Regions from separate parts of the Sphingobacterium sp. KH_072 genome, predicted to be linked through region 1. Evidence: riboswitches for the same ligand, from Rfam matches in the RefSeq annotation. Region 1 holds a riboswitch; the other holds the start of a gene.

Evidence for each region. A riboswitch is a leader RNA that binds a small molecule or an ion and turns the genes downstream of it on or off. The one in region 1 is predicted to bind thiamine pyrophosphate.
Region 2: another riboswitch for thiamine pyrophosphate. It lies ahead of thiS (sulfur carrier protein ThiS); the one in region 1 lies ahead of thiD (bifunctional hydroxymethylpyrimidine kinase/phosphomethylpyrimidine kinase).

What each region holds. Positions count from the first base shown of each region.
Region 1 covers NZ_CM174457.1:1,279,386-1,295,956, reverse strand. The annotation lists gene AC3IRT_RS06030 (CusA/CzcA family heavy metal efflux RND transporter) at 1-3,185, shown strand, start outside; gene AC3IRT_RS06025 (efflux RND transporter periplasmic adaptor subunit) at 3,193-4,491, shown strand; gene AC3IRT_RS06020 (heavy metal translocating P-type ATPase) at 4,641-6,701, shown strand; gene AC3IRT_RS06015 (TonB-dependent receptor) at 6,825-10,073, opposite strand; TPP riboswitch at 10,252-10,346, shown strand; gene thiD (bifunctional hydroxymethylpyrimidine kinase/phosphomethylpyrimidine kinase) at 10,416-11,261, shown strand; gene tenA (thiaminase II) at 11,233-11,892, shown strand; gene AC3IRT_RS06000 (zinc dependent phospholipase C family protein) at 11,962-12,909, shown strand; gene AC3IRT_RS05995 (TonB-dependent receptor plug domain-containing protein) at 12,911-14,779, opposite strand; gene AC3IRT_RS05990 (aminotransferase-like domain-containing protein) at 14,889-16,388, shown strand; gene AC3IRT_RS05985 (MFS transporter) at 16,496-16,571, shown strand, end outside.
Region 2 covers NZ_CM174457.1:2,689,114-2,705,684, forward strand. The annotation lists gene AC3IRT_RS12110 (DUF4468 domain-containing protein) at 1-133, opposite strand, end outside; gene AC3IRT_RS12115 (tetratricopeptide repeat-containing sensor histidine kinase) at 362-2,293, shown strand; gene AC3IRT_RS12120 (glycoside hydrolase family 76 protein) at 2,334-3,512, opposite strand; tRNA gene AC3IRT_RS12125 (tRNA-Ser) at 4,365-4,451, opposite strand; gene AC3IRT_RS12130 (HD family phosphohydrolase) at 4,544-6,676, opposite strand; TPP riboswitch at 6,791-6,889, shown strand; gene thiS (sulfur carrier protein ThiS) at 6,955-7,161, shown strand; gene thiC (phosphomethylpyrimidine synthase ThiC) at 7,196-9,010, shown strand; gene AC3IRT_RS12145 (thiamine phosphate synthase) at 9,007-9,606, shown strand; gene AC3IRT_RS12150 (thiamine phosphate synthase) at 9,611-10,243, shown strand; gene AC3IRT_RS12155 (thiazole synthase) at 10,240-11,010, shown strand; gene thiH (2-iminoacetate synthase ThiH) at 11,020-12,147, shown strand; gene AC3IRT_RS12165 (HesA/MoeB/ThiF family protein) at 12,151-12,864, shown strand; gene AC3IRT_RS12170 (acyl-CoA dehydrogenase family protein) at 12,940-14,433, opposite strand; gene AC3IRT_RS12175 (response regulator) at 14,613-15,269, opposite strand; gene AC3IRT_RS12180 (GAF domain-containing sensor histidine kinase) at 15,544-16,571, shown strand, end outside.

The sequences.
Region 1 (16,571 bases):
TGATGAGCTTAGGTGCGATCGATTTCGGATTAATCGTAGATGGTGCAGTGATCGTAGTAGAAGCTACGTTACACCACTTGGGATTGCGAAAAAGTAATCAAAGGCTCACTCAAGCGCAAATGGATGAAGAAGTATTTAACTCGGCTGCCAAAATACGAACACAAGCGGCTTTTGGAGAGATCATTATCTTGATTGTATACATTCCTATCCTCACGCTGGTCGGTGTAGAGGGCAAAATGTTTACACCCATGGCACAAACAGTTGCATTCGCCATCTTCGGCGCACTGATCTTGTCGCTTACGTACATCCCGATGATGTGTGCTTTATTTCTACCGAAACAATGGAGCGGAAAAAAAAGTTGGAGCGACCGCTTTATGGAAAAACTACACATCGTATATGCACCTCTATTGCAGAAAGCTATTCGTGTCAAGTACATTATCATCACGGCTACGGTTGCACTATTTGCGGTAAGCATATTTCTATTCAGCCGCATGGGTGCCGAATTCATTCCGCAATTGCAAGAAGGCGATTTTGCTTTTCACTGTATTCTGCCGCAAGGGAGTTCGCTCAGCCAAAGTATTGAAACTTCGATGCAAGCCTCTCGCATTATTCGCGAATTTGACGAAGTCGATATGGTGGTCGGCAAAACTGGTTCGGCCGAAGTACCGACCGATCCGATGCCACCAGAAGCAACCGATTTGATGGTGGTATTGAAACCACAAAAAGATTGGACATCGGGTAGATCATATAATGAATTAGGTGATGCCATCATGGAAAAACTAGAAGTAATACCGGGCGTATTCTTTGAGAAAAATCAGCCCATACAAATGCGTTTCAACGAACTGATGACTGGTATTCGCCAGGACGTGGCCGTTAAAATATTCGGAGAAGATATGGATAGTCTGGCAACCTATGCGCAACGCGTAAGCCAAATCATACAGTCGGTCAATGGAAGTACGACACCGCAGGTGGAGCAGGTTAGCGGACTACCGCAGATAAACATCGAATACAATCGGGCGCGAATGGCCAATTATGGACTTACTGTACGCGATGTCAATGATATCGTCAGCACGGCTTTCGCCGGAAAAAGTGCCGGCGTGGTTTACGAGAATGAAAGAAGATTTGATTTGGTCGTAAGATTAGACAAAGCAAATCGTACCGGCATCGATGACGTAAGCAACTTGATGATCCCAACTGCGCAAGGTGCTCAAATTCCGTTGTCGCAAGTCGCCCAAGTAGATTACAAACTAGGTCCAGCGCAGATTAGCCGCGAAGAAGGCAAGCGGCGGATCGTGATTGGATTTAACGTAGCTGGGCGTGATGTACAGAGTGTCGTGCGAGAGATCCAAGAAAAACTATCAAACGAAGTGCAATTGCCAACAGGCTATTACTTCACCTATGGTGGCCAATTTGAAAACTTGCAAAAGGCGACCGATCGACTGATTATTGCCGTGCCGATATCCCTACTCTTGATTTTTATGTTACTGTATTTCACCTTCCATTCGTTCAAGCAAGCAGCGCTCATCTTTACCGCTATTCCGATGAGTGCGATCGGTGGCGTTTTTGCCTTATTGCTACGCGACATGAGTTTTAGTATCAGTGCCAGTATAGGATTTATTGCACTTTTTGGCGTAGCCGTGCTCAACGGAATTGTATTGATTGGCAAATTCAATGAACTGGAAAAGGGAGGCATGAAAGATGTTTTCGAGCGGGTGAGAGAAGGTACAAAAATACGTTTGCGGCCAGTTTTGATGACAGCAGCTGTGGCTTCACTTGGTTTTCTACCAATGGCGATCAGTACTAGCGCGGGAGCTGAAGTGCAAAAACCTTTGGCCACGGTGGTAATCGGTGGTTTGGTAACTGCGACTTTTTTGACCTTGTTTGTCCTTCCTTTATTGTATATCATTCTATATACCAAGTTTGATTGGAGAAAACCAAGAAAGGCTGTTGTAGCGACCGTTGTTGGTATTTTAGCATTGGTTTCTTTAGCTATTAATCCGTTGCAGGCGCAAGAACGGCTTACTATAGATCAGGCAATTGACTTAGCGATTTCAGCCAATCTCAGCATCCAATCGCGCACACTTGATATTAGCGCAGCGGAGAGTTTGCGCAAGACGGCTGGAGAACTTCCGAAAACGAATTTAAATTTCCAATACGGGCAAAATGAAGGATTTGAGTTGAATGATGGTATTATGATTAGCCAGACCATTCCTTTTCCATCTTTGTTTGGTGCCAAGCGCAATGCCGCAGATGCACGCGTTGGTGCTTCGAAGTTGGATCGAGCGATCTCGATCAATGAACTGAAGAAGCAAGTGCGTACGTTTTACTATCAAATTGCCTTTTACGATCAAAATGCCGCTACCTTAAAGTCGTTGGATAGCATTTATCAAGATTTTATCAAGATCGCAGAGCTCCGGTATCGCACAGGAGATACGCCTAAAGTGGATATTAGTACGGCCAAAACAAAACGCGGGGAAATCACGGTGATGCTTGTACAAAATAACGTTGCACGTAAAAATGCACTGCAAAGTCTGCGCTTATTGCTGGGCACCCCAGCTGGCTTGGAGTTCTCGACGGAAAGTGAATATACTCCGTTAACATTGCAGAACAGTACTGATAGTAATTTTGTAGCTACCAATCCCGCGATTCAGGCCATTTATCAGCAAGCCAAGATTGCGGAACAAGATCAGAAAGTAGAAAGGGCTACGGGTTTGCCTGATTTTACTGTTGGCTATAATAATATTTCCTTGATTGGAAATTTGACAAGAAATGGTGTAGAGCAGTATTACGGTCGAGGTCAGCGGTTTAGCTTTGTCGATGTAGGCATTACCATTCCTATTACTTACGGCGCTACTAAGGCACGCATTAAATCCTTAGACTTTCAGAAACAAGCTAATATTGCGGCAGCAGAATGGCAGGAAGATCAGCTAAAAACAGAGCATACCAATACGTTACGGGCGTACGAACAAAGCCTCTTTCAGTACCGCTACTTTAGAGACCAAGCTTTGCCCAACGCCGAAGAAATCATTTTGGCTGCACAATTAAGCTATCGCACCGGTGATATTACGTATATGGAATACCTATTCTCTTTGCAGACTGCCACCGACGTAAAAATCAATTACTTAAAAAGTATACAGCAAGTCAACGATGCTGTGATCCAAATTTACTATCTCATCAATAAATAGTACCACAATGAAACGATATTTCAACATCATACTGCTTGTACTCAGTCTTATCTTTACAACGATAAGCTTGAATGCGTGCAAATTTGGCGATAAAAACAATGAACAGACGGCTGAAAGCGACGATCATGATGACGATGATGATCACGACGAAGAATCTAGTATTGCAGAAATCACACCAGCGCAAATGGATGCTGTCGGTATAAAATTAGGTTCGCTAGAAACTAAAAACCTAACGGCTAACATCACCGTAAATGGATTTCTACGGGTGCCCAATCAAAATAAAGCAGACATCACAGCATTGTACGGCGGTGTGATCAAAAACTTGCGTGTAGAACTTGGCCAGCGCGTCAGCAAAGGCCAAGTGGTCGCTACGATCGAAAATCCGCAATTCGTACAACTACAGGAAGAATACATTACGATCGCCAGCCGTATCACGCAGGCAGAGCAAGAGCTCACGCGCCAACAAGAACTCAATGAAGGAAATGCGGGAGCATTACGTAATCTGCAAAATGCAAAGGCAGACCTCACCACGCTACGTACACGACGCGCTTCGCTGCGTCAGCAGATATTGTTAATGGGGATCAATCCGGATCAAGTGAACGATTCCAATCTACGCAATGTGCTCAACGTCACGAGCCCAGTATCGGGTATAGTTAGTCAAGTATATTCTAAAGTCGGTAGTTATGTCGATGTCTCCTCGCCTATTGCGGAGATTATCGATAATAGTCAATTACACCTCGATCTTCAAATTTTTGAAAAGGATTTACCCAAAATCAAAGTTGGCCAAGTGGTCGACTTTACGTTAACGAACAATCCTTCGAAGGTCTATCAAGCCAAAGTATTCAATGTGGGTTCTACTTTCCAAAGTGATAGCAAAACGATCGCAGTACATAGCACGATACAAGGTGATAAGACCGGACTTATCGATGGTATGAACATCACGGCAGCGTTGAGCATTGGCGATGTGGCATCGGTAGCAGTGCCGGATGCAGCTATCGTCGAAGCCGACGGAAAATTCTACGTTTTCATTCAAGTAGATGCTAAGGCTGAAGAGCCGCACGTGCATGTAGAAGGTGAAGAACACGATCACGTCAAGGAGAATGATCATGCAAACAAAGCAGATGCGGATCATGAGGGCGCATTGAGCTTCGAACGGATTGAGGTCGCCAAAGGTGTTTCGTACATGGGCTACACCGGTATTACACCTGTAAAAGAAATTTCTAAAAACACCAAAATCGTCATTAGTGGTGGATTTTTCATTAACGCTAAACTAAATGACGCAGGCGAAGAAGGGCATGCGCATTAAGATAAGTCCAATGATTCTCTAAAACCCAACAGGTGATTACCTTCTTATAGTAGGTAGTCACCTGTAAATCACTTTGACTATAAAAAAACAGGATATAAATCATGTTGCTTTCGGCTCATAGATGACCGGCAAATTATAAGGAAACTATTATGAAACATCAACATACGTACAACGATAAAGGCGAAAGAATGTGCTGCAACCAAACAGAGAAAGTGTACACCAATGCTGGCGCGCAAGCACTATTACACAGGGAATCGGATGCTTCAGAACCGGTTGCACAAGAGAAAAACATACATGGTGACGATGATGGGCATGATCATAGCCATGACGATGATGCTAGCTCTTGGACGCTGTTTCTAGCACCCACTTCAGCACTTATCCTGCTGTTGTTGGCAATCAGCTTTGATAACAATTGGCTCAAATCAGCTTGGTTTGTAGAGACGAACCGACTGCTTTGGTACGTCGTCACGTATTTGATTGTGGGACTTCCTGTATTGAAGGATGCTGTTCGCAGCATGTTGAAAGGAGAAGTATTCTCTGAATTTCTCCTCATGAGCATCGCTACATTGGGCGCTTTCTACATTGGCGAATACCCGGAAGGTGTTGCTGTGATGTTGTTTTATGCAGTCGGCGAAGTTTTTCAGACCTTAGCCGTTTCTCGTGCCAAAAACAACATCAAGTCCTTGCTGGATCAGCGACCAGACGAGGTGACGATCTTGGAAAATGACAATCCAAAAACAGTCAAAGCCGAATTAGCTAAAATCGGTGACATCATCCAACTAAAACCGGGCGAAAAATTGGGGCTCGACGGAGAATTATTGTCCGCACGAGCTACATTTAACACCGCAGCGCTCACTGGCGAAAGTAAACCTGACACAAAGAAAAAAGGCGAACCTGTGCTAGCAGGAATGATCAATCTAAATACGGCCAGCCAAGTTCGGGTAACCGTAGCGTACACCGACAGCAAGCTGAGCAAAATCTTAGCATTGGTGCAAGATGCTACGGCACAAAAAGCGCCAACAGAACTATTTATTCGCAAATTTGCAAAGGTATATACGCCTATTGTCGTTTTCTGCGCCTTGGGTATTACACTGCTCCCTTATTTTGTGGTAGACAATTATCAGTTCAATGACTGGTTGTATCGCGCATTAGTTTTCTTGGTAATCTCTTGTCCTTGCGCTTTGGTGATTTCTATTCCGCTAGGCTATTTCGGTGGCATCGGAGCAGCCAGCCGAAATGGTATTTTGTTCAAAGGAAGTAATTTTTTGGATGCATTAGCCAATGTTCAGCACATCGTGATGGACAAAACCGGAACGATGACCGAAGGCGTTTTTCAAGTACAAGAGGTAAAATTTGATGCAGAGTTCGATGAAAAACAGATGTTAAGTCTGATCAACGCGATCGAAAGCATGAGCACGCATCCAGTTGCGACCGCTATACACGAATATGTAGGTGAAGTAGATCGTTCTATTGCCTTAGATGAAGCAGAAGAAATTCCCGGACATGGCTTACGTGCACTAGCGGACGGAAAAGAATTATTGGTTGGGAATTTTAAACTCATGGACAGGTTCAAGATTGCCCATCAAGTTGATGTTGCGTCCATCATTTACACCGTAATAGCGGTCGCTTATGGCGGCAAATTCGTTGGATACATCACGATTGCGGATGCTATCAAGGATACCGCTGCAGAAGCCATCAAACAATTCCACCAATTGAACGTGCGAAGCACCATGTTGAGCGGCGATAAGACGAGTGTGGTGGAGTATGTGGCGAAACAACTCAACATCGAGCGAGCATATGGTGATCTATTGCCAGAAGATAAAGTCGATAAAGTAAACGCAATCAAAAGCAAAAAAGAATCCGTGGCCTTTGTCGGCGATGGCGTAAATGATGCTCCTGTGGTAGCGCTGAGTGATGTAGGTATTGCTATGGGCGGATTGGGAAGCGATGCCACCATCGAAACCGCCGATGTCGTGATTCAAGATGATAATCCGCTTAAAATTGCGATGGCAATTCGCATCGGAAAGAAGACCAAGCAAATCGTATGGCAGAATATCACCTTGGCATTCGTGGTTAAAGGGATTGTATTGGTATTAGGCGCTGGCGGTTTGGCCACGATGTGGGAAGCGGTTTTTGCCGATGTGGGTGTTTCATTGATCGCTATTCTCAATGCGATTCGCATACTGCGCAGCAATTTCAAGTCAAAATAAAAAAACTGCTCAAGCTTTTAAAATACGAGATCCCGAAGATTGTTCAAGAGAGACAATCTTCGGGATCTCGTATTGTTAAGTTACCGGATACAAAAAGCGGCCTAGCTCAATCCAAGCAATTCATTAAAAGCTGTAACGCAATCCGAACTGCATTTGCCAGCGCGATGCAAAGAAATCGCGCGAATAGTCAGTTACGTTACCTTGGTCAAATGTGTAAATAGGATAAGTCGTAGCCGTTCCAGCGGTGCCCGATGATAGACCGACACTCGATGTAGAATTGAACGTATTGGGAGAGAAATACTGAATGCCCCAATTTCTACTTAAGAGATTGGTCAGATTGATGATGTCATACGTGAATGTCAGTGTTTGTGTACGACGGCCTTCTCTAGTGAAATTGAAATCTTGCGAGAATCTAAAGTCGGCCTGATAGTTCCATGGAGTACGTGCTCCGTTACGCTCTGTAAAGTTTCCGCGTCGGCCTCGCAGATAGCTATCCCCATCGATATATGCATCGAAAGCGGCTGCCTGTGCTCTCCCAGCATCGGTTTGTGCAAAAAACATCGCAGTCTCCTCCAGTGATGGAATGTAGGCCAGACTGATGTTTTGTGCTGTACCATTGATCGTGCTGTTTACAAATCCCAGCGTGTATGGTAGTCCGGATTGTGCATTAAAAAATAGCGAAAAATTAGATACATATTTTCCCTTACTCATCCACTCTGTTCTATAGTTCATCGTACTTACGATACGATGACGGATATCAAAATTGGAATAAGCGAGTTGCGGATCATTAGGATTGAGCGCTTGATTGAGCTGCCAATTAGATTCCATCGAATTACGAATACCATTGGTAATATCTTTAGACTGGCCGTACGTGTAGGCTGCCATCAAATCAAATCCCATCGAAAAACTCTTTGCCACCTGACCGGTAATGCTATAGCGATGTCCTTTATTGGTATTTGATAATAAATAAGCATTGGTATACAACGGATTTATTGCTTGCGAACCATCTACTGGTCTATAAATCGGTTGTTGGCGATCAGTATCATAGGGTAAGTAGATTGGATTATCCTTCAAATTGACATAAGTGAATTGCAAATCGTTGATCACCTTGGTATAGATACCTTCTAACGTGAATTTCCATCGATCTTCGGTCAAGTAATCAAATGCTAAATGGCTTCGCCAAGCTTGCGGCATTTTAAAATTATTATCAATCAAATCTACTTGCGTAGCTCCCAAAGCGTTATTAGGATTTACGCCCTGATTTCGAACAAATCCAGCAGTACCTTCACCCGTCATCGAATCGAAAATTGGATCCGAGCCAGGCGCAGGCATAACCGGATTATCACCGTTATAGGTATATCGCCTGTCAAATGCACCGTAGCTATCTCCATTGTTGTAATACGCATAACCTAGCCAAGCGAAGGGAATTCTTCCGGTAAATATGCCTGTACCTCCGCGCATGATTAATTGATTCGTACCAAACACATCATAATTAAAACCTACTCGCGGAGATACTTGGATCTGACCCAGAAATTCATTACGAATGGCTGAAGGCTGTGTGTAGGTGAAGGTAGTACCATACTGCGGATCGATTGGAGATTCTGTCGTTTTGGCGCTCAGACTAGGTTTGGTAGGCATTTGAGCAAGATCAAACCTTATTCCGGGTGATAAACGCAAATTCTGTCCGATCTGTATATCATCTTGTGCGTATAAACTATACAGATTTACCCGAAATTGAGCGGGTGGATTGTCAATGATATTTTCTCGCGTATTATCTTCATAATTGAAATTAGTACGTACACGGTTCGGTTGATTGTTTAGAAAAGCATTAACACTACCATAATTAATTCGACCATTCCAACCATTGACAAATCCATAATCGATATTATAAAACTCGTTGTGCGTGCCAAACGTAAATTGATGATTATCCTTGATCCAAGTGAAGTTATTGGTGAGTTCAAACGTTCGTTGTCGCAGGTCAAAAATACTCGCCTCTCTATCTGTTCCTAAAAAGATCGTTCCTCCGCCAGAGGAGATTTCTATCTGTGGGAATGCCGGATCGGAAGATGGTCTTCTGTAATCGTGAATATTAGAATACCCTAACAAAAAACTATTGGACATCGCGCTATTGAAATGACTTTTCAACTCGGCTACCGTAGAATTTTGATTGTTCACTTGTCGAAAATCTATGCTCCCGAAACGGAAATTTTGCTGGTCACGCTCTAAGTTGGTTGCTTGGGAAAGGATCGTATTATTGCGTATCGATAGGTTGTGTTTATTATTGATGATCCAATCCAAGCGATTGAAGAATTTGTTCGAGCGGGAGTAGGTATTGTAATCCCCATAATCACCAGCATCGAGATTATAACGACTAGATAAATAATCAGTAATTTGCTGTGCCTGTTCTAGGTTAATGACGGGCATATCTTCCGAGCCCGCTGCCAAAATAACCGGATCCTGTCTTCGCGTAATTTCCTGATTAGTGAAGAAAAACAGCTTATTGCGAATGATTGGAAAGCCCAAACGAAAACCAGTCTGGTATTCATAAAATGATGATGGTAATCTGGAATTATCTCCAGCACGATTCCGACCGGTAATCGTCGCATTTCGTCCAAAAGCATACACCGATCCTGTTACCTCATTAGATCCGCTACGTGTAACCGCATTGATACTTCCGCCTAGAAAGTTTCCGATCTTTACGTCAAATGGCGCCAAATATACTTGGATATCTTGAATCGCATCCAGCGAAACGGGGTTGGTACGTGTACTGCTACCCGGTTGTCCGGAAGTATTTCCTTGTCCACCCAAGGACGGACTAAAACCGATCGCATCGTTATTAATAGCTCCATCTAAGGTCACATTATTGTACCGGAAATTGGTTCCCATAAAAGAGTTATTGGAACTTTGCGGCGTGGTACGTGTGAAATCCTGCAAACTACGGCTAATGGATGGCATTCTCTTAATCTGCGCCTCATTGATTCGCGTACCGCCTCTCACATTATGATTCACTCTACCATTAATTACCACATCTTCTATCCGTGCCGACTCTTCTTGCAGTACAAAATTGTAATTAGATAATCCTAAACTCAAACTGGCATTGGTAATCACATCTGTTGCTAAGCCAATGAATGTAGCTTGTAGCGTATAGGGGCCACCTGGATTGAGATTAGCAATTGTATAGCGCCCTTCCGCATTCGTGGTAGACGTATAACTGGCACCATTTCCATTATTAGTAACAAGAATAGACACACCCGGCAAAGGTTTACCATTTTCATCCGTTGCCCGTCCTGAAATCGTGGAACTGGTAATCTGCGCTTGCGCGATAGAAATAACAGTAAAAAAGAGTAAAGCGACAATTAATTTAAGTTTCATAATCATTATTTGTTTTCGCAGTCAAATATCGATTAGCAACATTACTTTAATGTTAAATAATTCTTAATATTTAACTAAAAACACTTAAAAGAAAATTTAAAGCTAAATATTACAAATTCGTAAACTATCGATAAAATATAGCAGTTTACCAGTATTGATCGATATTTTTAATATATTTGAGTGGCTTTAGGGGTATTCTTTCATAAGAATTGAGACAGTCCCTTCGAACCTGATTCGGATCATACCGACGTAGGGAAAAGCGCGTAGCAGATCTGCCAAGATCTGTTTCCATTTTTTCCATGGTATTCCGTTTTATTAATTTTCTGACTTCGGATAAACAACATGGAAAAATACCAAGTTCCCACCGTATTAAGTATTGCTGGATTTGATGGAAGTGGCGGTGCAGGCATACAAGCCGATACCAAAACCATATCTGCGCTTGGCGCATATGCGATGAATGTGCTAACGGCTTTGCCCGTGCAAAACACACAAGGCGTTCGCCAAATCTACGATATCCCGACTCAGGCCGTCAAAGATCAGCTTAAAGCTATCTTTGAAGACATTTATCCCGACGCCATCAAAATCGGCATGGTACATTCGGTCGAGCTAGTGCGCTGTATTCATACCGAATTACAGGATTATAGGGGATCGATCGTATTCGATCCGGTCATGGTTTCTACCAGTGGTCATCAACTCATCCAAGAAGATACGATTGCTGCTTGCGTAGAACTGCTATTTCCGAGAGCGACGATCATAACTCCCAATTTGGATGAATTGGGTGTCTTGGTGGATAAAGAAATCCAAACGGTGTCGGAGATGGCAATCGCGGCGCAACAACTCATCCAAAGTGGCGCGCAAGCTGTATTGGCCAAAGGCGGCCATCTTGCCGGCTCACAGCTGACTAGTTTGCTATTACAACAGCAAAAGCCCGTGCAATCCTATCATTCGGAACGGATTGAAACGAAGAACACGCACGGATCAGGCTGTACACTTTCTAGTGCTATTGCTACTTTTTTAGCAATGGGAGACGTGTTGGAAACAGCTGTGCCCAAAGCATTGAACTACGTGTACACCGCACTACTATCCAGCGCAGATTTGCGAATTGGAAAAGGATCTGGTCCACTTAATCATTTTCATAACCCTCAAAAACTACATACTTATGCGCTGGAGCAATCAAGCATGGACTAATATTTCCGCACTTTACGATCATATCATCGCCATGCCGTTCATTCAGGAATTGAAAGACGGTACATTGCCATTGGAAAAATTTCAATTTTACATGCAGCAAGATGCCCGCTATCTCGAACAATTTGGTCGCGTGCTAGCCTATATTGGTAGTAAGAGCGGAGAAAATGAACAAGCGATGCAATTTTTTGACTTCGGGAAAAACGCACTGATCGTAGAAAAGGCGCTGCATGAGACCTATTTTAAACAATTCAGCGTGAAAGATGCTCATGAAGATAGCGCTATACAGCCGATATGCCATCACTATATCCATTACTTGAAAAGCACCGCGGCATTCGAGCCGATTGAAGTGGCTATCGCAGCCGTCCTACCTTGCTTCTGGATTTATAAGGCGGTGGGTGATTATATTTTAGCAAACGCCAAATCGAATAATCCGTATCAAGCGTGGATTGATACATACAGCGGCGACGATTTCGCCGAAGGCGTGAAAAAAGCGATTGCCTTCGCAGATAAAATGGCTGATAACACGACAGAAAGAATCCAAATACACATGTGGCTGGCTTTTGAAAAAGCTTCACAGCTGGAATATCAATTTTGGGACGCAGCATACCATACCATCCGATGGAAAGAATGAAGTTTTAAAGAAATTAATTTTCTTAAAACAATACATTAAGCAGTATTTAATATGTAAATTCGCTTAATTATGAATAGGTTGCTGATCGCTTTTGTTGGGATAATGCTAGCTGTATTATGCAGTTCTTGGGGATTTTTTGCTCATCGTCTTATCAATCAGACAGCTGTATATACGCTTCCGACGGAGCTTGCTGCATTTTTTAAAGAACACATTAAAACAATCACCGAACGATCGATTGACCCGGATAAGCGTCGCTATGTCGATTCTGCAGAATCCGTTAGGCATTTTATCGACTTGGATCGCTATGATGAAGTGCCTGACTCTATTCCGATCCATTGGTCGAAAGCCAAAGAAAAATATCAGGAAAGGGTGATGAATGCGCGTGGTATCGTGCCCTGGCAAATTGATCGTTCATATCGCAACTTGGTAAGTGCATTCTCCGAAAAAGACCTATCTCGTATTATAAGAAATGTAGCAGATTTAGGCCACTATATCGCGGATGCGCACGTACCGCTGCACACCACCGCCAATTATAATGGCCAGTACACAGATCAGATAGGCATTCACGCGTTTTGGGAAACCCGATTGCCCGAAATGTTTTCTACAGATTATGATCTGCTGGTTGGCAAAGCCAAGTACATCGCCGACCCTTTAGAAACAGCTTGGGACATCGTAAAACAGAGTTACGAACTGGTTGATTCGGTTCTGCTGGTGGAGAAAGAACTTTCTATAAAAATCCCCGCCAATCTACAGCGCGCGTATCTTACGCGAAATAATGTACTTGGACTACATTATTCCGATCATTATGCTACGGCATATCATGCAGCGTTGAATGGCATGGTCGAGCGAAGGCTGCGATCTTCTATTCATCTAGTAGGTTCCTATTGGTACTCGGCTTGGGTAGATGCAGGACAACCAACGCTTCAAAATTTAAAAAGTATCTCCCCTACCACTGTGCGAGATACCGCACAGCTCTTGCCGACCGATACGTCGCTCGGTCGACAAGAGTGGCATTAACTTAACGCTTGGTATATCGCAAGCCCAGCGTTTGCCAACGCCCCGGCATTGGTACAGCTCCTGCTTCCACATACGTGACGTCCCACAAATTTTGCAGATCAGCAAATACGGTAAACGAACCGATCTGATACGCAGCACGTAGATCCGAAATCACGTAAGCCGTAGCAGATGCACGTTCGATAAATCGATTTGTTGTCGAGAATGTCCAAGCATCTACGCCTAAAGAGATGGTGCTATTGAGTTGATGTTTCAGGTTTTCGATCCGATAGCGTGATATCACACCGTCTGTGGTAGATGCCACACGCGGATTGAGATAGGTATAGCCAAGTCGCACTTTGATCTCCGCGCGATCGCTCAAAGGTTGCCCATATTCCGACGAGAAATGCAATCCGCGCATGCGATTGTTATCTACATTCATTGCTTGGTAAGGCTCGTCTATGCTGCTTCTCTGCCAATCAATAAACTGCGCGACATTACGATAAAAATAGCCTGCCTGTGCCGTGAAGTTTCCGATCTGATAACGAAGACTTCCTTCGGCTTGCCACGCATTTTCCGATTGCAAATCTGCATTTCCGATATTACCGGGACGCTGATCGAGATATAGATCCGTAAAAGAAGGAATACGTTGGCTAGAACCAACATTGGCAGCGATACGCCACTGCGGCAGAAAATGATACGCCACATCAATGCCTGGAAAAGCCTGCCAACCATATTGTGAATTATAATTTACATACGTTCCAATGTTGAGCAATATATCCTGAATGTATTCTGTTCTGAACTCTGCATAGTAACCATGATTTTGTCTGCGATGATTACCAATATTGGTGCTTTCGATGCGCTCCCAACGCGATTCTGCTCCGACACCCACATCACCCAAATTGGTATGATAGCGCGCATTTAACTCTGCCGACCAGACATCGGTTTCGTGCTCACTGCGAGCACGCGAAAGGTCATTTCGGAAATAACGGTAATCATCTGTGTTATTGCGGTAGCTCAGCCGCGGACTGATGCGCAATCGATCATTAAGATCGTGTCGCGAGCTAATTGCGGCAATAGCGGTGCGTACCACCTCCTCCGATTCCACATCGCCAGGTGCCGCATAAAATCCATTAGCCCCAAATTTATTGTCGATGTATCCACCCATTACTTGGATTTCATCTTGCGCGCTTAATTGCATTTTATTTTCATAGAAAGCTCGGAAAGATTCAGAAGCTGTATTGTAACGTTGACCATTACTCTTTTCTGTCGTGAGATAGAGCTGATGCTGATGTTTTTCTCGAACGAACTGTCCGCCCAACTGATGTCCCATGCCATAATAAATACCTGACCTTCCCGCTTCTTCTTCCACCGATTTGAAAGAAGAGCCGGCATACGATTGCGCAAAAATCTCGGAGGATGCAGCTTGGCGCGTCACGATGTTGATAGATCCCGTCAATCCATTGATCCCATAAATACGAGAGGTTGGCCCACGAACTACTTCGATCCGCTCTATCGCTTCTAAAGGTATCGGAAGATTCAAACTATGATGACCTGTCTGTGGATCACTCATCTTAATTCCATTGACCAAAACCAGCGTTTGATCGAAACTCCCACCATCAATTCCAATATCTGCTTGCGCACCAAATGGACCGCGCTGTCGCAGATCAACGCCGTTGATGTGAGTCAATACTTCGTTGATCGTACGTACTGGCATCCGCCGAATTTCCTCGTAGGTAATAATTTCAATATGACGGCTATTCTTATTAAAGGGCACTTGTAATCTATTTTCCTGAATAATAACTTCGGAAATTTGAGCGGTATCTCGGCGACTTATTTGACCAAAAGCGGTGGAGCACGTTAGCAAACCCGCAATAGCTATGATACTTTTCATTTTTTTAGACGGTGTAGTTCGCACTCGCTTCACAGTTTGACTCATGTATTTATTTTAAGTGCTGCAAATGTAGTATATTGCCGGACTACAAAACTGTACCATTTTTTATATGATGACTAGTCCGGTCACAAATCCTATACTTACATCCTTGTCGATCGACCGATCCGCAACGAAAGATATCTACTTGCAGATTGTAGAGCAGATCGCCAACGCGATTCAGCGCGGGATGTTGCGTGAAGGCAGCAAACTACCTGGATCGCGCAGTATGAGCATATTATTGAAAGTGCATCGGCAAACGGTAGTGGCCGCTTTTCAAGAATTGGAATCACAAGGTTGGGTAGAAACACATCCAAATAGAGGTGTTTTTGTACTCAGTAATAAGCTCACAGTTGGCTCTCCACTTCATACGGAAGATGTAGCTTCGCACAAACAGCAGTATCCCACTCGGGTCGGATTTGCATTCAAAAAATCCAACATTTTGGACAATCCTTGGACACAAACCGTCAGTGAATTCACCTTAGATGATGGTGCCCCAGACATTCGGCTCACCCAGATCAATCAATTATCTACTTTTTATTCAGCGAACCTGAAGCGGAAGAGCAATATCAAGAAGCTCGATCGCTACACAAGCGAAGGTAGCGAGTATTTCAAGGAGCAATTGAGCACCTACCTGCATCAATCGCGCGGATTACGCATCAGTGAACAGAATATTCTGGTGACCAGAAGTACCGAGATGAGTTTATATATCATTTCCAAAGTCATACTTTCTCCAGGAGATATCGTGGTAGTCGGTGCGCTGAGTTACTTTGCTACCAATATGATTTTTCAGGAGTCTGGTGCACGGATGAAAACGGTACCAGTCGATGCGCAGGGTTTGGATACCGAGGGGATTCGCGCCTTATGTCAAAAAGAGAAAGTAAGAATGGTGTATGTGACCTCCCACCATCACTACCCTACTACAGTGACGTTGAGCGCACAACGTCGAGTGGAATTGTTAGCATTAGCGCAGGAATTTGGATTTGCAATTGTGGAAGATGATTATGACTACGAATTTCGCTATGATCAGCAACCCATTTTACCGATGGCCAGTGCCGATACAGATGGCATGGTGATTTACCTCGGCTCGTTTGGAAAAACGCTTGCACCCGGTTTCCGCACAGGATTTACCGTAGCGCCATGTGATATTATTGCGGAAATGCGCAAATATCTAGGCATTATTGATAGACAGGGTGACATCACCATGGAATTGGCTCTTGGGGAAATGATTGCCGAGGGCGAGATCAATCGCTATGCGAAGAAATCATTAAAGATTTATGAACAAAGGCGTGCGCATTTGGTGAATCTATTACAAAGTCGACTTTCTGATTACCTGCAATTCGAATCGCCGCGTGGCGGTCTTGCCGTCTGGACAATCTGGAATCGTCGTATAAATCTATCTCAATTAGCCACGCAATGCGAAAAACAAGGCCTGCATATTCCTAGAAATCTACTGTACCAACACAAGGACATCGCTGGAATGCGCATCGGATTTGGACGAATGGATGAAGGCGAAATGACGACTTGTATTGGTAAAATACAATCCGCGTTGCTGCAAATGAATACGATCTAAAATCCGTATTGCAGGAGCAGACAAATACCTTTACATTTGCTTCCGAATTTAGAAGGGTGAGCTTATCGCCGCATCATCTAAAATCATACAATATAGAGTCCTACCACATGTTGAAGAAAAGTTTAATATCTCTTGCATTCGGATCATTTGCGATCGGAATGACCGAATTTACCATCATGGGCA
Region 2 (16,571 bases), 1.4 Mb from region 1:
TATCTGGAAAATCAACTACTGCATATTCCAAATTGTCGGCAGCGACAAATCCTGCCGGCGTTAAGCTAAAATATTGGCCATATCCTACCTCAGCAAATAGCAATAATGCAATGAGTTGTACAAGTGTTTTCATATATGTTATTAGTTGTATGTATTTACGTAGTATTTCGCTTGATGTATCATCACTTTCACGCCACAGAAAGGGAAGGTATGCGACTTCAAATCTAGCGTGAAAAGCACAACGTATATATCCCTGAAAACCAGTATTTGTATCATTACACGTAGCTCTTTATAAAATATTCTTTAATTTTACGATATGAATTGCGCGTGCTTTTAGGTCCGCATATTAATGTTTACCGAAGTGAAACCCTTTATTAATCCCATAGTATTATTACTATTTGTAGTACTATGTTCCTTTTCATCCACTGCTGTGCTGGATGCTGATTTAGATCAAAAAACCGAGTATTTGCAAGAGCTTCACCGGAAGCTCAGGGTGATATATTATACCCAAGATTTTGTAGGTACGCTAAAATTCGAAAAGGAAGTAGAATCACTGAGAACCTCGATAGTAACTCCCAATCTGTTGCTTACCGATATAGAAATGCTGTTTGCAAAGAGCCTATATAATCTCAGTAACTATGAGCGATCATTGCCCCTTGCCCTTGCAAATCTCAGTAACTACGAAGAGCTTCGGAATGTTAAAGGTATTGCAGATGCACGTAATCTTATTGGATTGATCTATCTAGCGCAACATCATTATGATGCGGCTTTTGAAGAATTTAAAAAATCGGCAGCACAACATAAGGCGCTTGGAAACGAGCAACGTCTTTCTGCCAATTACCATAATATGGGTCTGGCTTCTACATCATTAGGCAGGCCGCAGTATGCGAAATCTTTTTTTATAAAAGCAAAATCACTCGCTGATAAATCTGGATATACGACAGTTAGTGCCATGGCAGACAATCGGCTCGCCGAAATGTACGAAAATGAGGATGAATTGGATACAGCTATGGTGCTGTATAACCAAGTCCTACAAAACAAATCTGCGAAGAGCGAATGGGAAAACAGCTTTGCACACACAGGAGTTGCCCGTTGCTATTACAAATTAAAACAATACGATAAAGCCAAAAGGCACGCTGTGGAGGGCTATAATCTCGCTGTTAAACTAAAGACAAAATGGGATATTGTAAGAGCAGCAAAAGTGGTCGCCGAGGTCAATGCGGCTTTAGGCACATTTGAAGAGGCCTTTATATATCATCAAATTTATGATTTGTATAAGGATAGCATGCTCTCTGAAGACAAACGCATTAGTTTAGATTCTATGCAAATCGCCTATCAGCGATCTGCCAATATGAAGCTAACAAAGGAAAATAGTATTATGGATCAACAACTGCGTATCGGACAAATACTATTGTTATTCCTTCTTTCGTTCGTGGTTTTTGTACTAGTGATATGGTACACGACTCGCAGACATGCTAATACGACTTCTGGGCTCAATAGTGAACTGAAAATGCATAGCCAATTGATTACAGAACGGAATGCGTTGATCGAAAGTCAAAATGAAAAGTTGCGAGATACGATTGTGACCAAGGATTTTTTAATAGCGGTATTGAGCCACGATTTTCGTAGTCCGATGTCGGCAATCTTGAATGTAATCCAATATTTAGAAGACACAACGTTGACTGCAGCAGACAGGAAACATTGGTTTGAAATCCTACGGAAGCAGACACTTTCCACGATGAAAGTGATGGATAACTTGTTACTCTGGTGTGAAACGCAAAAACATATAATCCGCACCGATCCAGTCGCAGTAAATGTATCCGAGCTAGTTTCAAACACTTTGGAAATGCTGGAGCAAACATTGCAGGATAAGCAGCTAAATATTATTCATTATGTAGATAATGTAGCTATCGGATATGCCGACAGAAATCACCTGCAGATTATCCTTTCCAATCTCATCTCTAATGCATCGAAATTTACGGAGAAAGGCGGAACCATTCAGATTAGTTATGAGGATGCTGAAAAGGATCTAAAAATTCATATTCGTGATAACGGCATTGGCATGAGCGCGATGAAACTACAGCAAATTCAGTCTGAGGACCATACACTAAAATTAACCGAGGGCACAGACCAAGAACGCGGGTTTGGCATCGGTATGCAAATTATAACACATTTCTTGAAAGCTAACAATGCTCAGCTACTGATTGAAAGTACAGAAGGTCATGGCAGCCATTTCACGGTCATCATTGCTCGATCATTTGCCCACCAAGATATACTATTGCAAACGACATGATTTTAGTAATCAACTTCTTACCCATCAAGAAAACTCAATATTATAAGTGACTTAAACCTGTCAAACGTGCATACATCTCCGCAATGGCGAACTGATCTAGCAGCCATTTTTTGCTGCTGTTAGTTGATTTTCCTGTCCATTCTTTGCTAAACAAACCATCGCTATTGCGCATAGCAGTCCAAGCGTGATCCATGTTTGCATTAAACGCACTGATATACTGCTTATCCTGATCTTGATGATACAACTCCACATAACCGCGCAACATAACAGCAATAAACCAGTTATCACTTCGCTTCAATTGTGGGTAAGAAGCCTTATTATCTTTTGTGAAAAACTGAGTTAAACCACCTTTGGCAGATGCTTGCGCATCTGCTAAGTACTCTTTTTTGTCGGTGATTTTATATAACAATGCTCCCGCTTGAATCATTTGCCCTGTATTGTAAGGATACTTGGCTTCTTGCACTTTGCCGGCAAGATTGATATTATCCCAATACACGTTGTCTTTCGGATCTTGCAGATTATCCTTCGTCCATGCGTATAGCTGAATCGCCTGATCTAAATAAGCTTGGGATTGGGTGGCTTCGTACAATTTGAGTAGATACACGACTGCCGGCGCGTTTGAACAGGTGTTTTTAGATTCTTTTTTCTGTTCGCACCAATAGATTCCGCCGCCTAGTTTATCATCCATACCGCTTGCTACAAACCGCCAAATCTCTTGAGCCTTATCTAAATATTTTTGTTCTTTGGTCTGCAAGTACAAATCCGTAAAATCGATACCCAACCAGACATTATCATCATAAAAACGATCTGATGGTGCAGCACTGTTGATGTAGGATGCATATCCTGCTGGCTGACGCGTGTCATAATAGTTTTCTAATCCGGAGAGTACGACCTGATCGATATGGCTTTTCACATCTTTAGTGTCACGATGCTCTAGAAGTGCCACGTAAGCGGATAAACTTCCTGAAAAAGGCCACAAATATGAATATGGATTGGTTTTGTTTTGATTTTCACCACCAGCAAGGTAGCTCGCGCTGTAGGTATCATCAAATGGATAATTTTCTCGAAGTAAATGCTTCCCATCAGGCACGGCGTACAAACTCTCTATTTTGGATAGAGTTTGACTTGCCTTCTCGTAATAGCCGTTTGCAGTTGATGTCTGTGCAAATAAGCTAGTAGTCATGCATAGTGCTATGCCCGCTCCTATTAGGTTTTTCATATTTTTACTCCTCATTATTATAGTTTATAGTATGGTAATTTATTCGGTATTCGGGACGCTAGATATAGCTTGACTTAATCTTTCATATTGCTATATCGTTTTACTAAATGAGTCACCAATATTTGATATCAAAACGCCAATCATTACGGTTTATTTTATGGCAAAATGGAGGAATGATTGATCACTGGAAAACATCCTAATCTAAAAGCAGCGCATTGGTCAACAAGTAATCATCATTACGCTAGAGAAAAATAGTAAAAAAGATGTGGCTAAAATCCTATGTAACTACATCTTTACCGTGGAAATTTATATTGTAATTTGGTTGGTAGCATCTAGATAGCCGAACACTTCACTTTTTCCAGCCATCGATTTCTGTCTTCTAGATTGAAATCTTGCAGCGAAACAACGATTATTTAATGACGTAATTTCCGAGATAAAGAAACATTTTAGCGGTTATGACAAGTCCCGCAATTTATTTAATGATTTGAAAGATAATTATGGCATAGCATGTAGCGATGCAGCTTGGTTATGTTAACAATATCCTGGAGATATTGATGATTGAGAAAAATATCTGCGATGTCAGCGTATACAAATGTCCATATTTCGATAGAAGAGTTCAATGATTTGTGAAAATTATTAGACTACTTTCGCGAATCATTCCCCTAGAGAATTTCAAAAATAACTCATTTAAAATCAAATGGCCGTTTTTCGCGGAGAGGGCGGGATTGGTTCAGCCCCGCATGCCCCGAACTCAACCTTGAACCTGCTACGAATCGAACCCTGCGGGTCCTCATCCCGAACTCCTTAAAAACACAAAACCCATCTTTGCAGATGGGTTTTTGTTGTTTTTCGCGGAGAGGGCGGGATTCGAACCCGCGGTACCGTTTCCAGTACGACAGTTTAGCAAACTGTTCCTTTCGGCCACTCAGGCACCTCTCCGTTATTGACAGTGCAAACATAACGCAAAAATTTCATTCTGCAAAGCAATTTTTCACTTGCTGATGCAATGGTTTGACAGTCAAAAAGTTCTTTTAATCTTCCACAGATTTCTTCTTCAACAAATCGTAATCTATACGCACATGATGAATACTTTTTAGCATGGATTTGAAGATAGCGGCCACCTGTGAGATCTCTTTCATGGTGATATTCGCGTTCATAAATTGCTTTTGCATCAACTTATGATCCACAATTTTGTCGACCAGATTATTGATGGATTGCTCCGTATATTCTTTCATCGCGCGTGATGCAGCTTCGACCGAATCGGCTATCATCAACACTGCAGATTCCTTCGAAAATGGAATGGGTCCTGGATAACGAAACAGCTCTTCGTCGACCAATTTATCCGGATTATTTTTCACCGACAGGTTATAGAAATAATCCACTTTCGTTGTACCGTGGTGGGTACGAATGAAATCGACGACCACCTCTGGCAATTGATTTTTACGCGCAATCTCCACTCCTTTCAATACGTGCGAGATAATGATTTGCGCGCTTTGCTCTGGCGTCAATTCTTCGTGCGGATTATTTCCTGTTTTTTGATTTTCAATAAAATAGAGTGGATTCGACATCTTACCGATATCATGATACAGCGCACCAGCACGAATCAACAGTGGGTTCCCTCCTATTCGATATACCGCAGCTTCCGCCAGATTGGCTACTTGCAGTGAGTGCTGGAATGTTCCTGGCGCTCTGATCGATAATTCGCGAAGCAGTTTTGAGTTACTATTCGTCAATTCCATCAAGGTCAAATCCGAGACGATGCCAAACAGCTTTTCAAATGCATAGATCAATGGGTACGCCAACAAGGTAAGACCGACACTGATGACAAATGGCAAAATATCATTCCAATAAATGCTGTCAAACGTACCATTCCGCGTCAGCACCAAACCCGTATAGGAGATGATATACGAAGCCAGAATCAACAAACTCGATAGCAAAAATTGCTCTCTCTTCACCATCGTACGGATACTATAAATCGCCACAATACCCGTCACCAATTGTAGGAATACGAAATCGAAACTATTCGGCACAAACAAAGCCGCCATCAATACCATCAGGAGATGAATATTAAGCGCTACGCGCGTATCAAACAGAATTCGAAAGATAATAGGTACAATACAATACGGGATGTAGTACAAGCTCGGGATTTTAATATTGATCGCCCAACTCAGCACCCCCAACATGGTAATGATGACCGCAAAGATGATCATCAACAACCGGTTATTGTTGTAAATATCTAGCCGGAAGAAGTACAAAAACATCATGAGCAAAACCATAATGAGCAATACCATCAAGAAATTGCCAAACAGCACCAGTCCCTGCTTACCGCCCATCTGCGATTCATTCTCATAAACGCGGCGCAAGGATTCGAGCTTTTGGAGGATCTCATTATTGATCACCTTGCCTTGCTCCACAATCAATTCATCGCGTTGTACAATACCGCGTGTGGTGGAGATATTAGACAGCGCCGTTTGCTCGGCTTTTTCCGTCTGCCCTTCGTTGAACACCAAATTCACCGCCACATAGTTCTTCAACAAATCAGCGAGCCACTTTTTCTGCAGCACAAAACGATTGCGATCTACGGTACGCTCTATGTACGTATAAGCACTTTCTATGGTAAAGCTATTCGCGGTATTACGTTGCTGTGCCACATTCTCCTGCACCAATATAAAATTGTACTCCGCCTCCGAACCTGTCGCCGAAGTGCTGCCTTTTAATTGATACCGACTATTAAGTGAGATCACGCCACGATCATACACATAGTCTAGTATGGCTACTCCGACACCACGATAGCGCTCAATATCTTGCGAAGGCAAAGTATCCAATTGCGCCGCTTGCCATTTTTCACCTAAATCGATATTGAATTGATCGAGCTGCTCCTTGCTCACCACATCGCTCACATTATAGATCGGATGCACCGTCTTCAGAATCTGCTGTCGGTCACGATCCAATTCCTCTTGCGTTTTGAGGATAGCAAAATCATGTGGCGAAACGAGGTTTTCATGATTCCAAGGTTTTCCCTTTTGGTAATCATAGCGAAATCGAGGTTGCTTGGGCATAAATAAGCACACCAAAAATATGGTGACCACGACCATGATGTATTTCAATATGGGCGAATTATACTGGAGCTTCTCTTTATTATAGTTGATTTTTAGTTTTGCCACGTGATGATTCGTTCTAGTGCATGGTAGCCTATGGTTTTCCAAAATATCCCATAAGGTCTTCATACAAAAGTAGGAAAAGAATCGTGGTCTTTCATTTTATTGTCGTAGATTAGCCAAGTACTTTAGGGGTGTCTGCATAGTTTGTAGGCTGAGATTTTACCCTTTGAACCTGATCTGGATCATACCAGCGTAGGGAAAAGTGAATCGTCATCTTCAGTGCTTTCGCACAATAGCTGTCATTCCCTAAAGTGTATGTATGTACATAAATTTTTTAGGATATGACACTCAACATCAATCAACAAACACGCTTTTTTGAAGATCCACCGCAAGATGTGGCCGCTTTAGTCGCGCTCGAAATGCAAGGCAAAACGAAAGGCATTGCGGTAGCGATCAATCAACAAGTGATCCCCAAAGATCGCTGGGCCGACACGCCATTACATGAGCAAGATCACATCCTCATCATCTCCGCCACGCAAGGAGGTTAAATTTCCCATCTATTTTCCAGAAAAAACCAACGCTATGATAAAGCACACGATTTCCAATTCCCCTTTTCCAAAATCTCAGAAGGTTTATATTAAAGGTTCCCTATTCCCGATCGAGGTGGCCATGCGCGAGATCACGCTCAGCCCGACCAAGATGAGCAATGGCCGGATAGAGCAAAATCCGCCCGTCACCATCTACGACACATCCGGACCGTATACGGATGAGCAAGCCAACATCGATATTCGTAAAGGACTTCCGCGCTTGCGCGAATCCTGGATTGTGAACAGGAATGATGTGGATATGCTCGACGAGATAAGTTCGGATTATGGTAAAACGAGATTAACCGATACAAAGCTCGATGACCTTCGATTTGAATATAGTCACCGACCGCTCGCCGCAAAACCGGGTCATAATGTATCACAGTTATATTATGCGAAGCAAGGCATTATCACGCCCGAAATGGAGTACGTGGCAATTCGCGAAAATCAACGCATTGAACAATTACAGAGCTCGACCAACCGTATGGATCACCAACATGCTGGTAATAGTTTTGGCGCCAACACACCGCAGCAACGGATTACGCCAGAATTTGTACGCAACGAAATTGCCTGCGGACGAGCCATCATCCCCAACAATATCAATCATCCAGAAAGTGAGCCCATGATTATTGGACGGAATTTTCTGGTAAAGATCAATGCCAATATTGGTAATAGCGCCGTCACATCAAGTATTGAAGAAGAGGTAGAAAAAGCCGTATGGGCATGCCGATGGGGTGCTGATACGATTATGGATCTATCGACTGGAAAGAACATACATGAAACGCGCGAATGGATTATTCGCAATTCGCCAGTGCCCATTGGTACCGTACCGATTTACCAAGCCTTGGAGAAGGTAAATGGCGTAGCGGAAGATTTGACCTGGGAAATATTTCGGGATACGTTGATCGAGCAAGCTGAGCAAGGCGTATCCTACTTTACGATCCACGCCGGAGTTCTCCTACGATACATCCATCTTACAGCGCAACGCGTAACGGGAATTGTGTCTAGAGGTGGCTCCATCATGGCCAAGTGGTGCTTGTTTCATCATCAGGAAAACTTCTTGTACACGCACTTTGAAGATATCTGCGAAATCATGCAGCGCTATGATGTCGCTTTTTCGTTAGGTGATGGATTGCGCCCCGGCGCGATTGCTGATGCGAATGATGCCGCGCAGTTTGCCGAACTGGAAACCTTGGGCGAATTGACTAAAGTTGCGTGGAAGCACGATGTGCAAGTGATGATCGAAGGGCCGGGACACGTGCCGATGCACTTGATCAAAGAAAACATGGAAAAGCAATTGGCGGAATGCGACGAAGCACCATTTTACACGCTTGGGCCGCTCACCACGGACATTGCGCCCGGTTATGATCACATCACTTCGGCCATTGGCGCAGCGATGATTGGTTGGTACGGTTGCGCCATGCTTTGCTATGTAACACCCAAAGAACATTTGGGCTTGCCTAATAAAAAGGATGTCAAAGATGGTGTGATTACCTACAAGCTTGCTGCGCATGCGGCGGATTTGGCCAAAGGCCATCCCGGAGCGCAATACCGAGATAATGCCTTGAGTAAAGCGCGTTTCGAATTCCGCTGGGAAGATCAGTTCAACCTTTCGCTGGATCCCGATACGGCTCGTGAATTTCACGACGAAACCTTACCGGCTGATGGTGCGAAGGTCGCGCATTTCTGTTCGATGTGTGGACCGAAATTCTGCTCTATGAAAATCACCCAAGAGATTAGAGATAGCGCCGAACAAGGAATGTTTGACAAATCACAGGAATTCATAGAACAGGGAAAACAGTTGTACTTATGATAATGGTACTCACACCAGAATATGCTGCTGATCAGGAATTAAAAACAGTTGTCCAATTGTTGGATGCTGGGCTTGATCGGTTGCATATCCGTAAATATGAGTATACGGCAAAGGAAACTGCAGATTACATAAGTAGCATACCAGCGCATCATCATCCAAAATTGGTCTTGCATGCGTACCATGAACTCGTCCAAGAATTCGACATTAAACGCATCCATTTCAGCGAAAGAGATCGCCACAAATTACAACAAATGCCTTCGCTGCAAGGTGTAAAATTTTCGACTTCGGTACATGATATGGCTACATTCAACCAACTAGAAGAATTTTGGGATTATGCTTTTTTGAGCCCGTTCTTCCCGAGCATATCGAAGCCTGGTTATGGCGCTACCTCGACGATACAGCATCAATTGGCAGCAAGAACCAATCAAGCGGTCAAACTCATCGCTTTAGGCGGTATCGACGCAACCAATATTACACAAACGCTATCGGCAAAAGTAGAAGGCTTGGCTTTGCTCGGTGCTATCTGGGAAAGCACAAATCCGATTATAGCATTTCAGGATTGTCGCACCGTTATAGAAAAAAAACAAACAACATAATGCCATGTTAAATCCTTCAACATACCCCAAAATACAATACATCTCGCAAGGAGATACCTTAGCAGCACAAATGCAACATATTCGGCTGGCACTTGATGCTGGTGCCGATTGGATTCAGATCCGCTGGAAGCAACCCAAAGATGTTGCATTTTGCAATTTTTGCACTGCCGTAAAGAATCAATGCGCCTCTTACCAAGCGCTTTGTCTGCTCAACGATCACGTGGATACCGCGCGTGCTACTGATCTAGATGGTGTGCATCTCGGACTCACCGATATGCCCGTCGCCGATGCACGTGCGCTGCTTGGCGCGGATAAAATAATTGGCGGAACGGCAAACACCGTCGCCGATATACTGCAAAGAACGGAGGAGCGTTGTGACTACATTGGATTAGGACCATGGCGATTTACCAGCACCAAACAAAAGCTCAGTCCTATTTTGGGAATGGAAGGTTTTGCCCAGATCATGGATTATTTGCAGCAGCTTGACAAAGCTATCCCTCCTATTTACGCGATTGGTGGCATTTGCTTAGAAGACATTCCGACTTTACAAGGTCTGGGTATACACGGCGTAGCCGTTTCTACACTCATCACCGAACATCCTCAACACATCACATCCATTAAATCCATATTACAATGAACGATTTAAAGATTGCAGATAGACATTTCAATTCCCGTTTATTTTTAGGAACGGGCAAATTTGGCGATTTACAACGCATGCGCGAAGCCATGATGGCCGCCTCAACCGAATTGGTTACAATGGCGCTAAAGAGGGTGGATCATGCATCCGAATCCGATCAACTCCTCCATGCACTTAATATTCCGCAGCTTCATCTTTTGCCCAATACATCGGGCGCCAGAAATGCGAAAGAGGCGGTGTTGGCCGCGATGCTGGCTCGAGAAGCTTTAGAAACAAATTGGATAAAACTAGAAATACATCCCGATCCGCGCTACCTCCTGCCCGATCCAATCGAAACCTTGGCCGCCACAGAAGAATTGGCCAAAGCCGGATTTGTGGTAATGCCATACATTCATGCTGATCCGGTTTTATGCAAGCGCTTGGAAGAAGCCGGCACTGCGGTGGTCATGCCTTTAGGCGCGCCGATTGGTACAAATAAAGGATTACGCACGATTGATTTTCTGGAAATCATCATCGAGCAAAGTCAAGTTCCGGTCGTCGTAGATGCCGGAATCGGCAGTCCGTCAGATGCCGCCAAAGCAATGGAAATCGGCGCTGATGCCGTTCTAGTCAACACAGCTATTGCGGCAGCAAAAGACCCGGTACGCATGGCCGAAGCATTTAAAGAAGCGGTGATCGCTGGGCGCAAAGCATACGAAGCGGGTTTGGGTGCACAAAGTACGCGTAGCATCGCTTCCAGTCCGCTCACCTCTTTTCTCACAGATTAAAACGCGTTTATGTCCACATTCAAAGAAACATTCGCTTCCCACGATTGGAATAGCATCCAAGAAAAGATCTACGCCAGCACGACAGAAGATGTAAAACGGGTTTTGCAAAAAGATCGTCATCAACTAGAAGATTTTCTGGTGCTATTATCGCCTGCGGCGGAAGCCGCATTGGAGCAGATGGCACATTTAGCACAATCCATCACACAGCGTCGTTTTGGCAAGACAATACAATTGTACGCGCCGCTTTATCTGAGCAACGAATGCCAGAATATCTGTACGTATTGCGGTTTTAGTATGGACAATAAGCTCAAGCGCAAGACGCTGTCGGATGCCGAACTGATGCTGGAAGCCATGGCGCTCAAAGCGATGGGACTGCAACATGTGCTGTTAGTAAGTGGCGAAGCCAATAAAATAGTGGGTGTAGAATATTTCCAAAACGCTATTCGCTTGTTGAAACCACATTTTTCGCAAATATCCATTGAGGTGCAACCTCTGGAACAGGACGAGTATGAATTGATGCAGCAGGCCGGAGTGCACACGGTGCTCGTGTATCAGGAAACGTACCATCAAGACGTGTACAAAGCGTATCATCCAAAAGGAAAGAAATCGAACTTCGAATACCGATTGGACACGCCCGACCGCATTGGCAAAGCCGGCATACATAAAATTGGCTTGGGCGTTTTATTGGGTTTGGAAGATTGGCGCACAGATAGTTTTTTCAATGCTTCGCACATCAATTATCTACAAAAACAATATTGGCGCACGAAATACAGTGTGTCGTTTCCACGGCTTCGCCCTGCCGAAGGCATCATCGAGCCTAATTTTGTGATGGAAGATCGGCATCTGCTGCAATTGATCTGTGCTTATCGTATTTGGAATCCCGATCTAGAAATATCGATTTCTACGCGTGAAAGTGAGCATTTTCGGAATCATATCATTCCGCTCGGTGTGACAACGATGAGCGCAGCATCTAAAACAAATCCTGGCGGTTACGCGGTAGATCCGCAATCGCTAGAGCAATTTGAGATTAGTGATGAGCGTAGCATGGAAACGATTATTGATCTGATCAGAAGCTCGGGATACGATCCCATTATGAAAGATTGGGATGGCGCATACAGCGGACTTCATAACGTATAAATCATGGACGAAAAATCAACGGCGTTCTCTCGATACAGCCGCCAGATATTTATAGAAGAAATCGGCGTATCAGGTCAGCGCAAAATCATGCAAAACAAAATCTTAGTGATTGGTGCTGGCGGATTAGGTTCTCCGGTCATTCAATACCTTGCCGCGGCTGGAATTGGCACCGTGGGCATCGTGGATTTTGATTTGCTGGAAGAGCATAATCTCAACCGCCAAATCATACACCGCATGGCCGATGTAGGCTTCCAAAAAGTAGCTAGCGCGGCGCGCTTTGTGCAAGCGCTCAATCCATTGATCCGCGTCGAAACACATGATTTTAAACTAGATTCGGACAATGCTACGCGCTTAATAGCCGAATATGATGTGATCGTAGACGGATCGGATAATTTTACCACGCGCTATCTGGTGAATGATGTGTGTGTAGCACTACAAAAACCTTTGGTGTATGGCAGTATATTTGGTTTTGAAGGTCAGCTAGCCGTATTCAATCATGCGGGCAGTAAGAATCTGCGCGATTTGTTTCCTGAACCACCTAAGGCGGATGATATTCCAGATTGCGACAGCAATGGCGTATTGGGCGCACTGCCCGGTATGATCGGCAGTATGATGGCGATGCAAGCGCTCAAGATCGTTCTAGAGTTACCGGTAGATAGCAATCAATTAACGATTGTGGATACGCTACGTTGGAATTTTTCCAAGATCAACTTTTAAACGCATCACCATAGAAAGAGAAAAGCCTGCTGAACATACGTCCAACAGGCTTTTCTTACGATTAAAGGTGCTTGCTTAAATAAACGAAGCCCAGTCTGATTTTTCTTGGTATTCTACGATCGGAGCAGCATCGTTGAAGTCGGCGAAGTCCGACAAGAACGCTTTCACGTCCATTTCCACATGTTTAGCAGCTTGTTCGAATAGATCTGTACGGAATCCTTTAGAAACCATATGATCTACATACTGCAAACATACCAAACGGGCGATCGCTTTACCTAGCACCACCAATTGTCGTTGCACCAAGTTGGTTGCTGATAAGGAGATATCAAAGTGCTTTTTGAATCTGTCCATCACACGTGTGGTTTGCTCGAAGGTAGACAAGAATGTGCCAACATGCGTTTCTTTGGCTTTCTTCATCTGCTTCACCACGATTTCCGCGATCTGCGTGTACAACATTTCATTCGATCCTTCAAAAATCTGGAACGGACGGCTATCCACAATACCGCGACCAGCGATATGATTCAATTTATAGCCACTTGAACCCGATAATTGAACAGCGATCTGAGCAGATTCTTGCATCAAGTCAGATACTAAAGCTTTCATCGAGTTAGCTTGCAAGCCTTCTGTGGCTAGATCAAATTCGACACCACTCACATTAGAGCTCCAAGCACACATACCAGAGCATAACGTGTATGCCGATTGAATGCGAGACAATTGGTATTGTACTGAATCAACGTGAAATAACGATTGTGCGCCCACTTTGCGTTGTAAACAATGCGCTAGGGAATCATCCAACATCCGTTGAATAAAGCCCATGCCCATGCCTGGAAATTGCATGCGACTACGGTGCAAGATATCTAGCATCATTTTGATACCAGTGCTATATTGCTGTAGCTTGTGCGTATGTGGAACAGTTAGATCAATTTTATTCAAACCATAAGGGATCATATACAGACCCAAATTGTTGAAATATTCCTCTACCGGAATGTGCTGCTCCGCTTTACTATTATCAGTCACGAAAAACTCTACATCACGAGCAAGATCACCAGCTTGGTTTTTCTTACGAGCGGCTACGATCCAAAAATCGGCCATACCTGTCAGACCTTGCCAATGCTTTTGTCCTTCAAGTTTGAAACCAGCTTCCGACTCCACATAGCTTGTACGCATATTCAAGGCGTCACTACCGAAATCAGGCTCTGTAATCATCAATCCGCCCATGGCACGCTCTTTTAGAAAGCGATCAAATATGCCTTGCTGAATATCGGCATGGCCATATTTTGCCAATGGCTCTAAAAATAAAGCGATATTAATACCAAACGTCAATGAAAGAGACAACGACTCATAAGATGCTGCAGAGAGAATGCCAAGACACTCACGAACGTTGGCACCACGGCCACCGAATTGATCTGGAATAGCTACCGAAAGTGGGTTTTGTTCCATAATTCCGCGCCACACCTCATCCGGCAAACCTCTTTCAAGGCTAAGATCATTAATATTGTGTTCGCTATGAAAAATCTCGTGGAGACGTTTCTGGAATCTCTCTATAAATACCCCGTATTGTTCTTTCATCCTTTTCTTTACGTACTTTAAGTATCAGCGTTAGTCTCGTTTTATAATCTGACGGTTCAAACTCCTATTATTTAGAATGCACAAATATAATCGTTTGTGTACGATAAAGAGAATGACAAAGATCATTCGAAAAAATAATTACCGTTTTATTTTGTTATTTTCCTACCTATTAAGATTTTCTAACTAATCAGGTTGTTTTTAACAGCTATTTTAATAAGTGCAGCCGAGTTTTTCACCCCCATTTTGTCGATCAGGTTCTGGCGGTGTCCTTCTACGGTACGCTTACTGATGAATAGTTTATCGGCGATCTCCATGTTTGTATAGCCTTCGCCAATCAATTGCAAAATTTCACTTTCACGCTCACTGATTTCTACATGAATCCTTTCCTCAGCTTGACTTTCTTCGATCTGCGTGGCCGATCGGATCTTATCCAGCAAATTCATGGTTAATTCCGCACAGATATAGGTATCGCCTCTAGACACCTGTTGAATTGCAAATAACAATTCTTCGTAGGCAGAGTTTTTAACCAAATATGCATCTACGCCCAAATCAAATGCCTCAATGACATAGGGTATATCTGCCAACATAGATAGAATGATGATTTTGACGGAAGGATGTTCTTTTTTCAGACGGCGAATCAGTTCCATACCACCAATTCCTTCCATCGTCAGATCTGTAATAACCAGATTTGCTTCTCCACCGTTATCAACCAGACGTATTACTTCTTCGCCACTGTTGGCCTCACCCACCACTGCTAATCCCTCTTGAGAATCCAAAAGTAGCTTTATACCATTTCTAACGACGAGGTGATCTTCGGCAAGAATTATTTTAATCATAAGATGTTTTTCTAAAGTCTGTGTTTTATGCTTGCTATCATGTCATCTTATAAAGACGCGATTCCAGATGACTGCTTAAGTTTAAACAGTAAGATGAATTTTTTGTTTGTAGCTGAACATCTACAGAATATTTTCTTCCAAGCGTATCAGATCAAGAATATTGGAAGTTAGACCTGATTGTTTTTTCAACCAATCACACCTTTACAATTATAAATCAACTCATTGTATAAAATTAAAATTTTCCTTATATTAGGATACTCTATAAGTAGGATTTATGTTAGAACTAACACACGACCGTAAAAATCTCATCCAATCTTATGGCATACTGATCTGCACTGATGCATTTGACCATATTGTAGGAATCAGTGAAGCGATCGACGGAATCACGAATCGACCTGCAACAGATTACCTCGGCCGAGATATTCGTGATTTTTTAGCCAATCACTTTAATCATCAATCGACAAAGATTCTTGATATCGTACGAGAAATTAAACATCAAGAGATTGCTAATAAAGTGCTGGAATTGTGTTGTGGTGATCAAGTATATATGCTACACCTTTCGCAAGTAAATCACCACATCCACTGGGAATGGGAGCTGAACACGATTAGTAAGCCTACAGCATTTCACATGCACGATATTGCTCATGTCTTAGAATCTAGCCAAAAATCACTATGGCACAAACTTTCGGAAAACATTCTGCAAATCGTGGAATTTGATCGGGTGTATGTATGCCAGATTCATGAAAACAACTCCAGTGAGGTTATCGCAGAGTACGTGGAAGATTCTTCTAAATCATTAATAAACTGCCGCTTTTCGGCTGACTTTCTGCAACAGGAAGATGTGGACAACTACTTGGCCGCAACCTATCGTTATGTCCCAGATCTATTTGCTCCTCTGGTTTCTTTTCACGAATTGACAGAAGAACAGGTAACTGTTAAGACATCTCATCTTTACACACTGCCCGCATTACACGCGGATTTTGCAAGAAGCTTAGGCGCAAAAAGCGTCATTTCGTTTCCACTAGTTGCCAATGGTCGACTTTGGGGTATATTAATGGCACACAGCTTTACAAAACGCACCATTGACTTATCCAAACGCCAACTATGCCAATTACTGTGTATATATGCCGCCAAGAGGCAAGAATCTAGCATAAAGAACAATTTGCTAGAGTTTCAAGAGAACATTCATGATACCTTGCTGCGGATTCGCACCGATCTGATGGGTGAATCAGATATCTTCGATACGCTAGTCAATCATCTGGAAAAAATCCAGCAAATCATGCATGCAGAAGGGATGGCTAT